Regions from separate parts of the Brenneria tiliae genome, predicted to be linked through region 2. Evidence: predicted binding sites of a transcription regulator. Region 2 holds the regulator's gene; the other holds the start of a gene.
The links. Region 2 encodes Fur, which represses iron uptake genes when iron is present. Its sites were predicted from a motif close to ATAATAATGAGAACNACTATCAA; they were not measured.
Positions count from the first base shown of each region.

Region 1 (5,734 bases), on a different contig from region 2:
TTTCTGCCGGCCATCGACAAGCTGGCAACACTCTTCCTGATAAATCCGCGGGTTTTAGCCGTGTCGGATGAACTTCACATGCAACCAGCCGGTGCCAGATTAATTCAGCGCGGCTTTGTTATCGATATTGGTTAATACGCCGCCGCTATTAAACGTCAGCGTCAGGGTCTGTTGTTTTACGGACTCATGACCAGGCTGTTGGCGGAATACGTAAAACCAGGTATCGCTGCCGAACGGATCCTGCATCATCGGTGTTCCCAGAGTGTAAGCGACCTGCTGTTTGGTCATTCCGGTATGAATTTTGGCGACATCGCCCGGCGCCAGATAGTTTCCCTGATTGATGTCTGGCCGATAAACCACTTTTTCTAATGTGGAACAGCCGGCAGTCAGCATAACAACTACCGCAGCGATGACGGTCAGCGTTTTACAGCGCATAGTGATTACATTCCTTAAGGGCATAGGTTGACGATGATAATAGACCTTGCCTGAATTGAAAACCTGCAAGACCCCAGTATGACCTCGGGAAGGCAAAAAAGTTGGGATTTTTTGTTATGGCGGGCTATCCCTGCCCGCTACTCTTCGAGCCGTCACTACGTGACGTTGAAAAACGCTCCTGGCGTTTTTTTATGGCGGATTTCCCTGCCCGCCGCGGTGTGGTGTTTTATGGCCTACGCGGCCAACAGTTCTTTGGCGTTCGCCAGGGTATTTTTGGTCACGGCGCTACCGCCTAGCAGGCGCGCCAGTTCCTGTAACCGGGCGCGTTTGTCCAGCGGTTGCATCAGCGTTTCCGTTTCCGCGCCGTCGGTCTGTTTGCTGACGAAGAAGTGCTGATGACCGCAGCCGGCGACCTGAGGCAGATGGGTGACGCACATCACCTGTGTCGATTCGCCAAGCTGGCGCAGCATTTTGCCGACAATCGCCGCGGTCGGGCCGCTGATCCCCACATCGACCTCATCAAAGATCAGCGCCGGCGTATCCATTTTTCTCGCGGTAATAACTTGAATGATCAGCGCGATACGGGAAAGTTCCCCGCCTGACGCCACCTTGGACAACGGTTGATGCGGTTGGCCGGGGTTGGTGGTGACGCAAAACTCAATGCTGTCCGCGCCGCTGGCCGTTAAATGCTCGGGGGTAAATTTCACCTCAATGGTGAAGCGCCCGTGCGGCATCGCCAGATCGTGCATATTGGCGGTGATGAGCTGAGCCAGTTCACCGGCGTGATGCTGCCGGCGAACGTGTAATTGCTCGGCGATATGCAGCGCCTGTTGATGATATTCGCTTACGGCGCGGCTCAGGGCGTGGTGATCGCTTTCCTGCTGATCCAGTAGCTGCTGCTCTTCCAACAGCTGTTGATGGAGTGTCGGCAACCCTTCCGGCGGCACATGATGTTTACGCGCCAGCGATAACTGGCGGGATAGCCGTTGCTCAAGTTCGTATAGCCGGATCGGATCGAGATCCATTTGTTCGCTGTAGTGGCGCAGCTCATCGCTGGCTTCGCTGATTTGAATCCCCGCGTCCTCCAGCATGGAAAGTACGCCGGACAGCTTCTCGTCCATGGCGACCAGCTCGCCGAGCCGCTGTCTGACGCTGTGCAGCATGCCGAGCATGTTTTGCTCTTCGTCGTCGCTCAGCAACTGTAACGTCTGCTGGCTCAGCGCCAGCAGCTGTCCGCTGTTCGCCAGACGCTTGTATTCGGCGTCAATCTGTTCGTATTCGCCGGGCTGGGGGGCGAACTCGTTCAGCTCTTTCAACTGGTATTGCAGCAGCTCGCGCCGCGCCTCCCGCTCGATGGCGGCCTGCTGCAACTGCGCCAGCTCACGGCAGCTCTGGTGCCACTGCTGCCAGATTTGCCGCATGGCGCCAAGCAACAGGGGTTCATCCGCGTAGGCATCCAGCAGATGCTTCTGGTGGTCGGGTTTGAGCAGTAATTGATGGGCGTGCTGGCCGTGCAGTTGAATCAGATGCTGGCCGAGTTCGCGCAGCTGCGAGAGCGGCACCGCGGTGCCGTTGATAAAACCGCGGGAGCGGCCGTCGGCGCCAATCACCCGGCGTAACAGACACTCGTTGCCGTCATCCAGCTGGTTTTGTTCCAGCCACCGGCGGGCGGCGGGCGTATCGGCCAGCGAGAAGCGGGCGCAGATATCCGCGCGGGCGGCTTCCGGCCTTACCATGCTGGCGTCGGAACGGTTTCCCAGACACAGGCCGAGAGCATCAATCGCAATGGATTTACCGGCGCCGGTTTCCCCGGTGATGACGCTCATTCCTGACTGAAAGTCGATTTCCAATTCGCGCACGATGGCGAAGTTACTGATAGTGAGTTGCGCCAGCATGATGGTTTCCTGTATGTAATAACAAGGTGTAATTACATACAGTATAAACTGGTTTTATATACAGTAAAGCAGTGAGTGAAAATTTTAGAATAATTTTTTAGACCAGCCGAGTTTTGTGCTTAATGTATTGAAATAGCTGTAATTTTCAGGGTGTATCAGGTTAAGGCAGTACTCGCTGCGGCGAATCAGCACCTCTTCCTTTTTCTGTATCGGCAGTGAAATCTGGCTGTCGCAGCTGATCTCCAGGTCGCTGGTGATATGGGAAAATTTTAACCGGATGGTGCTGCTGCTGTTGATGACCAGCGGCCGGGCCGAGAGCGTATGGGGAAACATCGGCACGATGGCGATGGCGTCCAGCGAGGGCGTGAGGATCGGGCCGCCGCCGGATAGCGAATAGGCGGTAGAGCCGGTCGGCGTGGAGATAATCAGTCCGTCCGAACGCTGCGAGAAAGCGAAGTTGTTATCGATATAGACTTCAAATTCGATCATATGCGCTACTTTGCCGGGATGCAGCACCACTTCATTAATGGCGGTGCTGATGCTGCTGGGCTGATCGGTACGGCAGATATGCGCTTCCAGCATAAAGCGGCGTTCGCTCAGATAATGGCCGTTCAATACTTCGGACAACTGCTGCTGCGCGTGGTCGGGATCCAGATCGGTCAGGAATCCGAGATTGCCGCGGTTAACGCCGATAACCTGAATGTCATAGCGCGATAATACCCGCGCCGCCCCCAGCATATTGCCGTCGCCGCCGACCACTACCGCCAGATCGGCCTGTTGCCCGATATCGGCCAGGCTGGCGGTACGGGCATCCTTCAGGTTCAGATCGCGGGCGATCTGCTGTTCAATCAATACCGAATAACCTTTGCCGGTCAGCCAATGATAGAGCATTTCGTGGGTTGCCAGCGCGGTGGGATGGCGCGGGTGGCCGACTATGCCAATGCAATTAAACGGTTTATTCATTGCTGTCGTTGTCCTCAGCGTGATGTGCCCGGAGCGGGTTGCAGCCAATATGCGACTGATTCCCTTGAATCCCCGGTTTTGATCCCCATAATAAGCAACTAGCGGGATTAATGCTAAAACGCGGAGAATTTCATGAGTAGTAAAGAACAGAATACGCCCGACGAGCAAGTCTTGGATCAAACGGAGACGGCAAAAGGGCAACAAGCGGAAGCCGAGTCGGGCTCGGCCGACCCGCGTGATGAGCGTATCGCCGAGTTGACGGCGCAGTTGAACGAGTTGCAGCAGCGTGAGCGCGATAATGTACTGCGCGCCCGCGCCGAAGCCGACAATATCCGTCGCCGGGCGGAAATTGACGTCGAAAAGGCGCATAAGTTCGCCGTCGAGAAGTTCGCCAGCGAAATGTTGCCGGTGATTGACAACCTTGAACGTGCGCTGGATACGGCCGATAAATCCAACGAGGCGCTGGCGCCGGTGATTGAAGGCGTCGAACTGACGCTCAAATCGCTGCTGGATGCGGTGCGCAAGTTTGGCATCGAGGTGATTGAAGAGGTTAACGTTCCCTTTAACCCGGAAGTCCACCAGGCGATGACGATGCTGGAATCAGCCGATCATAAGCCTAATCACGTAATGCTGGTGATGCAAAAAGGCTACACGCTGAACGGACGTTTGCTGCGCCCGGCGATGGTGGCGGTATCTAAAGCGAAAGAGTGAGTTGGTTTTACCCAAGTATTACTTCATACAAACCCTACGCTCCGGCGTGGGGTTTTTTGTTTATACTTTGTAAATGTTGGTTGATGTAAAAAAGTGTTTTTATTTTCTGTATCAATCATCATCTTAGGCTATCGGAAGAATCGGCATCGCCATTCCAAATGCGCTTGATAATCATTATCATTTATGTGAAGGTAGTAAAACATCAGCATTAGAAGGGGCATAGTATGCCGGGTAGCCGCGTCGTCGAGTCAGCAAGCCGTAGATCAAGAAAGATAAAGCTTTCGTTGATGGGACCGGCCTTTATCGCGGCGATTGGTTATATCGATCCGGGTAACTTCGCGACCAATATCCAGTCCGGCGCCGCCTACGGCTATACCCTGCTGTGGGTGGTGGTCTGGGCCAATATCATGGCGATGTTGATCCAATTGCTGTCGGCCAAGCTGGGGATCGCCACCGGTAAAAACCTGGCGGAGCTGATCCGCGATCGCTTTCCGCGTCCCGTGGTCTGGGCCTACTGGGTGCAGGCGGAGATTATCGCCATGGCCACCGATCTGGCTGAATTTATCGGGGCGGCCATCGGTTTTAAACTGCTGCTGGGGGTCTCTCTGCTTGAGGGCGCCATCCTGACCGGTATCGCCACCTTTCTGATTCTTATGCTGCAAAGCCGCGGGCAGAAGCCGCTGGAAATGGTGATTGGCGGCCTGTTGCTGTTTGTGGCGGCGGCCTACATCGTCGAGCTGGTATTTTCGCGTCCGGAAATGGCGGCGCTGGCCAAAGGGATGGCGATCCCCAGCCTGCCGACCTCCGACGCCGTCTTTCTGGCGGCGGGCGTGCTGGGCGCCACCATTATGCCGCACGTTATTTACCTGCACTCCTCCCTGACGCAGCGTGAGGGTAAACATACCCGCGAGCAGCGTTATGCGGCAACCAAAGTGGACGTGGCGATAGCCATGACGATAGCCGGGTTCGTCAATCTGGCGATGATGGCGACGGCTGCCGCGGCGTTTCATTTTAGCGGCAATCAGGATATCGCCGATCTGGATCGCGCCTATCTGACGCTGGAACCCTTACTGGGCCAGGCGGCGGCGACCATTTTCGGCCTGAGCCTGGTGGCGGCGGGGCTCTCCTCGACCGTGGTCGGCACGCTGGCCGGGCAGGTGGTGATGCAGGGTTTTGTTCATTTCCATATTCCGCTGTGGGTGCGGCGTAGCGTGACCATGCTGCCCTCCTTTCTGGTTATCTGGTCGGGGATGGATCCCACCCGGGTGCTGGTTCTGAGCCAGGTGGTGCTGAGCTTCGGTATCGCGCTGGCGCTGGTTCCCTTACTGTCGTTTACCGGTAACCGGGAATTAATGGGGAGCATGGTAAACGGCCGCCTGGTGCAAAATAGCGGAAAGGCGATTGTTTTTGTTGTCGTGGCGCTCAATGCTTATCTGCTCATCAGTACGGCTTTCGGGCTGTGACGCTACGTGCATTCCGCCACGCAGCGTTTTATCATCGGACACTGATTCTTCCTTGTTAAGGTTCAGTTATGTCGTCGCCAATTACCATTATCGAAAAGAAGCTGTTGTCCGACCACTGGTTTATTCTCCATAAGTATATTTATGATTTAAAAAGAAAAAACGGCGGCGTGGTGCGCCAGATCCGCGAAGTGTACGACCGTGGCGACGGGGCGACCATCCTGCTGTATAACCGCAAGAAGGGCACCGTCATTCTGACGCGCCAGTTCC
Region 1 covers NZ_JAKPCB010000087.1:3,644-9,377, forward strand. Annotated here, with positions in the region: gene bamE (outer membrane protein assembly factor BamE) at 100-435, opposite strand; gene recN (DNA repair protein RecN) at 669-2,330, opposite strand; gene nadK (NAD(+) kinase) at 2,415-3,293, opposite strand; gene grpE (nucleotide exchange factor GrpE) at 3,426-4,004, shown strand; gene MFP24_RS02800 (Nramp family divalent metal transporter) at 4,229-5,467, shown strand; gene nudK (GDP-mannose pyrophosphatase NudK) at 5,536-5,734, shown strand, end outside.
Region 1: MFP24_RS02800 (Nramp family divalent metal transporter) is a predicted target of Fur. The motif match lies at 4,169-4,191, and genes of this name have one in related genera.

Region 2 (5,734 bases):
GCTTTTGCGGCTGGCCCGGCCGCTACGGCTTTGGGCGCCGGCGCTGACTTCGCCGCGGACCGCGGCTGCAGATTCTGCTGTTCGGAGAGATGGAATAGCGAAACGGTCTGGTTCAGCAGCGCCGCCTGCTCTTCCAGCGACAGCGCGGCGGCCGAAGCCTGTTCCACCAGCGCCGCATTCTGCTGGGTCACGCTGTCCATTTCCGCCACCGCCTGCCCGACCTGGGCTATCCCCTTGCTCTGCTCTTCCGATGCCGAGGCGATTTCACCCATGATATCGGTAACATTCGTCACCGCGCGAACAATGTCGTGCATGGTGTTGCCGGCATCCTCAACCAGATTCGAACCGGTATCCACACATCTGACGGACTCGGAAATCAATCCTTCTATTTCCTTGGCCGCCTGCGCGCTGCGCTGCGCCAGATTACGCACTTCGCCGGCGACAACGGCGAAACCACGCCCCTGTTCCCCGGCGCGCGCGGCTTCCACGGCGGCGTTCAGCGCCAGAATATTGGTCTGGAACGCGATACCGTTAATCACCGTGGTGATTTCGGCGATCTTGCGCGAACTGCCGGAAATTTCCGCCATGGTTTTCACCACGTTCTCGACGATATCGCCCCCCTTCTTCGCCGTGGTGGACGCCTGTAAGGCCAACTGACTGGCATGGTTGGCATTTTCCGCGTTCTGTTTTACGGTGGCGGTCAACTGTTCCATGCTGGCGGCCGTCTCTTCCAGCGCCGAAGCCTGCTGTTCGGTACGCGACGACAGATCGTTGTTTCCCGCGGCGATTTCCGACGCCCCCTGATAAATCGAGTCGGTGCTGTTTCTGATGGTGCTGACCGTGTTCGCCAGGCTGGTTTGCATTTCACGCAACAGCGGGAATAATCTGCCGACGCAGTTGCGGCCAAAATCCTTGATAGGCTTTCCCAACTGGCCGGAGGCAATCACGCCGAAGTGATCGCGCAAATCATTTAACGGCCGCACCAGGCATGTCACCAGATAGCGATCGGTAAAGAACAGCAGCAGCAGTCCGATAACCAGCCCCGTCAGCAGAATGTTTTGACCGATGGCGGTGATCTGTTCAAAACGTACGCCGGCCGCGGCAAATTTCTCCGATCCCGCCTTATTGAAAGCGCTTATTGAAGCCCCGAACTGACGGCTTAGCGGCGGGACCACATTTTTAGCCTGCTCCTGGTATTCATCAAGCTCGTTCGCCGCCGCTTTTTGATATGAAAGCTCAACGCCCTGAACAATCAAATTATGCCAGTCGCGGCTGACCGCCTGAACCAGCGCATCGTCCAGCCCCGCATGGTCGATACCATTGAATGACACCAAATCCGCTTTTAATGTATTGAGCGCATTCAGCGCCGACGCCTGTTCTTTATCGGCCGTTTCATTATCGCCATTGCGGCGCGCATCAACGGCGCGGGCCAGGCGCGTAACCATCCGGAAATACTGATCGTTGCCCTGATTGACATAATTCATGTTTTGCACCAGCAGGCTGCTGGTCTTGGACGTCGCCGTCATCTCTTTGAAGGAAAACATGGTATAGAGCGACACGCCGCCCCACAATACGCAGAAAATGCCAAGCACCCACAACATGGCCGTTCTGATGGCAATGTTCTTTAAAAGTTTCATTGTTCACTCCAGACCTAAGCACGCATTAATAAAAATGTTTTAATGGTTAATCGGCTTTGTAGTACGAAATTCAAGCCGCCGGGAAGTGTCGCCGCTCCCTGGCATTGGTGTTCCGTGGTATTGAACAGATAAGATCACTTAATTAATCGACAAAACTCAGACAACATTTAACCCCGGTACGGCTCTTGTCGTAGTTTGTTTTCTATTCTGTGAACGAATTCATAACATTCTATAAATACAAATTTTTTTGAGCCCCGGAATTTCAGCTAAAAATTACCCGCCACAATTTACGTCTCCTTACCGATACGAGTTTCTCATGCCGGTAGTGTCTGTTATTATTAGGCGATAAGTGGGTGAAAAACGGCACCATACCATTAAGAATCAAGAGGTTATTTAATTCATGGCACTGATAGGAATTTTCTTTGGCAGTGATACCGGCAATACCGAAAACATTGCCAAGACGATCCAACAGCAGCTGGGAACCGACGTTGCTGAAGTTCATGACATCGCCAAAAGCAGTAAAGAAGACCTTGAAGCTTTCGATATTCTATTGCTGGGTATCCCCACCTGGTATTACGGTGAAGCCCAATGCGACTGGGATGACTTTTTCCCTACGCTGGAAGATATCGACTTTAGCGGCAAACTGGTTGCCCTGTTTGGCTGCGGCGATCAGGAAGACTATGCGGAATACTTCTGTGATGCCATGGGCACCATCCGCGATATCATCGAACCGCACGGCGCGACCATCATCGGACATTGGCCGACGGAAGGCTATTACTTTGAAGCGTCCAAAGGTCTGGCGGATGACAAGCATTTCATCGGCCTGGCTATCGACGAAGATCGTCAGCCTGAACTGACCGCCGAGCGCGTCACCGCCTGGGTAAAACAGATTAGCGAAGAGCTGAATTTGCCAGAGCTGCTGGCTTAACACCACGCCTTGGCTCTGACAACTCCCTCGTCAGAGCCAAATCAATAGAAAAAACCTTTCATTAAGATTGATACATTTTTTTAACTTCCGGCCACAATTCTGTACAATACCCACATCGGTTATGTATGTTCACCATCGTTTTCCTCATTTGCCAACAATGCATTGCGTGCTACCTCTGTATTGTGTGTGGGAATAACCTTGTTAACATTCCATGGTTTCCATTTTGAATGCACGGTTCTATAATTGAGACGCTATTACATTTTTTGAGCCGACCGATGCCATAGGCTAGATAGCCCCCATTGATTAAGTAAGCAACAGGACTAAACCCGCATGACTGACAATAATATCGCATTAAAGAAGGCCGGCCTGAAAGTCACACTTCCGAGACTGAAAATTCTGGAAGTATTGCAGGACCCGGAGTGCCATCACGTCAGTGCGGAAGATTTATATAAAAAACTGATTGATATGGGCGAAGAGATTGGTTTGGCGACCGTCTACCGCGTACTGAATCAGTTTGATGATGCTGGTATCGTCACCCGCCATAATTTTGAAGGCGGCAAGTCGGTTTTCGAACTGACCCAGCAACATCATCATGACCATCTGATTTGCCTGGATTGTGGCAGAGTGATTGAATTCCGTGACGAGTATATCGAAGCGCGGCAACGTGAAATCGCGGAAAGACACAGCATAAAACTGACCAACCACAGCTTGTATCTGTATGGCCATTGCAGTGAAGGGGATTGCCGTGAAGACGAAACCCTGCACGATGAAAAAAGATAAATCAACCGCATAAAAAATCGCAGGTGCGATTTTTAACAAATAAAACCGCCGAGGCGGTTTTATTTTTTTATCCTGTAGACGCCCCAGCAATTATCCCACCCAGGTATCCCGCAGGCCCACCGTACGGTTAAACACCAGATGCTGCGGAGTGGAATAAACCCGGTCGGCGCAGAAATAGCCTTCCCGTTCAAACTGATACGCTTTTTCCGCTTCCGCCTGCGCCAGGCTCGCCTCGACAAAACCACGGGTCACCTGCAGCGACTCGGGATTGATGGTTGACAGGAAATCATCCGCCGCCCCGGGGTTGGCCACGCTGAACAGCCGATCGTACAGCCGGAATTCCGCCGGCAGGCCATGCGCCACCGACACCCAGTGAATAACGCCTTTGACCTTGCGCCCATCGGCCGGATCCTTACTTAAGGTATCCGCATCGTAGCTGCAATAGATGGTGGTGATAACCCCCTGCTCGTCTTTATCGATGCGCTCCGCTTTGATCACATAGGCGTTGCGCAGGCGAACTTCCTTGCCCAGCACCAGACGCTTATACTGCTTATTGGCCTCTTCGCGGAAATCCGCGCGATCGATATACACTTCTCGGCTGAACGCCACCTGGCGGGAGCCCATTTCCGGCTTATTCGGATGGTTCGGCATGGTAACCAGCTCTTCATGATCCGCAGGAAGGTTCTCAATCACCACCTTCACCGGATCCAGCACCGCCATGGCGCGCGGCGCATTGGCGTTAAGGTCGTCGCGGATACAGGACTCCAGCGCCGCCATTTCAACGTTGTTATCCTGTTTGGTGACCCCGATACGGTAACAAAACTCGCGGATAGACGCGGCGCTGTAGCCACGGCGACGCAAACCGGAAATGGTCGGCATACGCGGATCGTCCCACCCTTCAACAATCTTTTCCGTAACCAGCTGGTTCAGCTTACGCTTGGACATAATGGCGTATTCAAGGTTAAGGCGGGAGAATTCATACTGCCGCGGATGGCAAGGTATGGTGATGTTATCCAGCACCCAGTCATACAGGCGGCGGTTATCCTGGAATTCCAGCGTACACAGCGAGTGCGTCACCCCTTCCAGCGCATCGGAAATGCAGTGGGTAAAATCATACATCGGGTAGATGCACCACTTGTTGCCGGTCTGGTGGTGTTCGGCGAACTTGATCCGATACAGCACCGGGTCACGCATCACGATAAACGACGACGCCATATCAATCTTGGCGCGCAAACAGGCGGTTCCCTCGGCAAAGCCGCCGTTACGCATTTTTTCGAACAGCTCCAGGTTTTCCTGCACGCTGCGATCGCGGAAGGGGCTGTTTTTGCCCGGCGACGTCAGCGAACCGCGGTATTCGCGGATCTGCTCCGGCGTCAGTTCATCGACGTACGCCAGCCCCTTGCTGATAAGCTCCACCGCATACTGATGCAGCTGATCGAAATAATCGGAGGAATAGCGTACGTCGCCGCTCCATGAGAAACCCAGCCAGTTAACGTCGCGTTTGATCGACTCAACGTATTCAATATCTTCTTTTACCGGGTTGGTATCGTCAAAACGCAGGTTGCATTGCCCGTTATAGTCGCGGGCGATACCGAAGTTGAGACAGATAGATTTCGCATGCCCGATATGCAGATAGCCGTTAGGCTCCGGCGGGAAGCGCGTCTGAATATGGTCATGCTTACCGGACGCCAGATCTTCATCAATAATCTGGCGGATAAAGTTGGTTGGGCGGGCTTCAGCCTCACTCATGCTTGGTTCCTCAATGCTTAAACGACATATAACCGCTAATGATCCAACAAGCCAAGCCGGGAAACAACCGTTAGTTTGATTAAATTATCGGTGATGAATAAAAACGGGGCGAGATAGCAATCTCGCCCCGCGATTTCATCTACTTACCATGGTTCACACAGTAAGATTCCGCTTTACGCTACGCCTCGCTGACTTTTTTCAGCGCGGACGCGATGGACTCCGCCTGGGTGCCCACCACAATCTGCACATTCTGCTTATTCAGCCGGATAATGCCCGCGGCGCCCAGCCGCTTGGCCAAGGCTTCATCCACCCGGCTGGAATCCGCCACGTTCAAACGCAAGCGGGTGATGCAGGAATCAATGGCCAGCAGATTATCTTTACCGCCGACGGCCTGCAAATAGCCGCGGGCCAGCGTGGTCATATCGCCCGACGCCGCCGCCGAGGCGTTTACATCATAGCCGTCCGCTTCGCTGCCGCTTACCGACAGTTCGCGTCCCGGCGTCAGCAGGTTGAAGCGCAGGATGGTGAAACGGAACGCCAGATAGTAAATAACGAAGAACGCCAACCCCTGCGGTATCAGCATATACCACTGCGTCGCCAGCGGGTTGCGGGACGACAGCACCATATCCACCAGCCCGGC
Region 2 covers NZ_JAKPCB010000095.1:34,326-40,059, forward strand. Annotated here, with positions in the region: gene MFP24_RS08790 (methyl-accepting chemotaxis protein) at 1-1,637, opposite strand, end outside; gene fldA (flavodoxin FldA) at 2,038-2,565, shown strand; gene fur (ferric iron uptake transcriptional regulator) at 2,896-3,345, shown strand; gene glnS (glutamine--tRNA ligase) at 3,436-5,094, opposite strand; gene nagE (N-acetylglucosamine-specific PTS transporter subunit IIBC) at 5,273-5,734, opposite strand, start outside.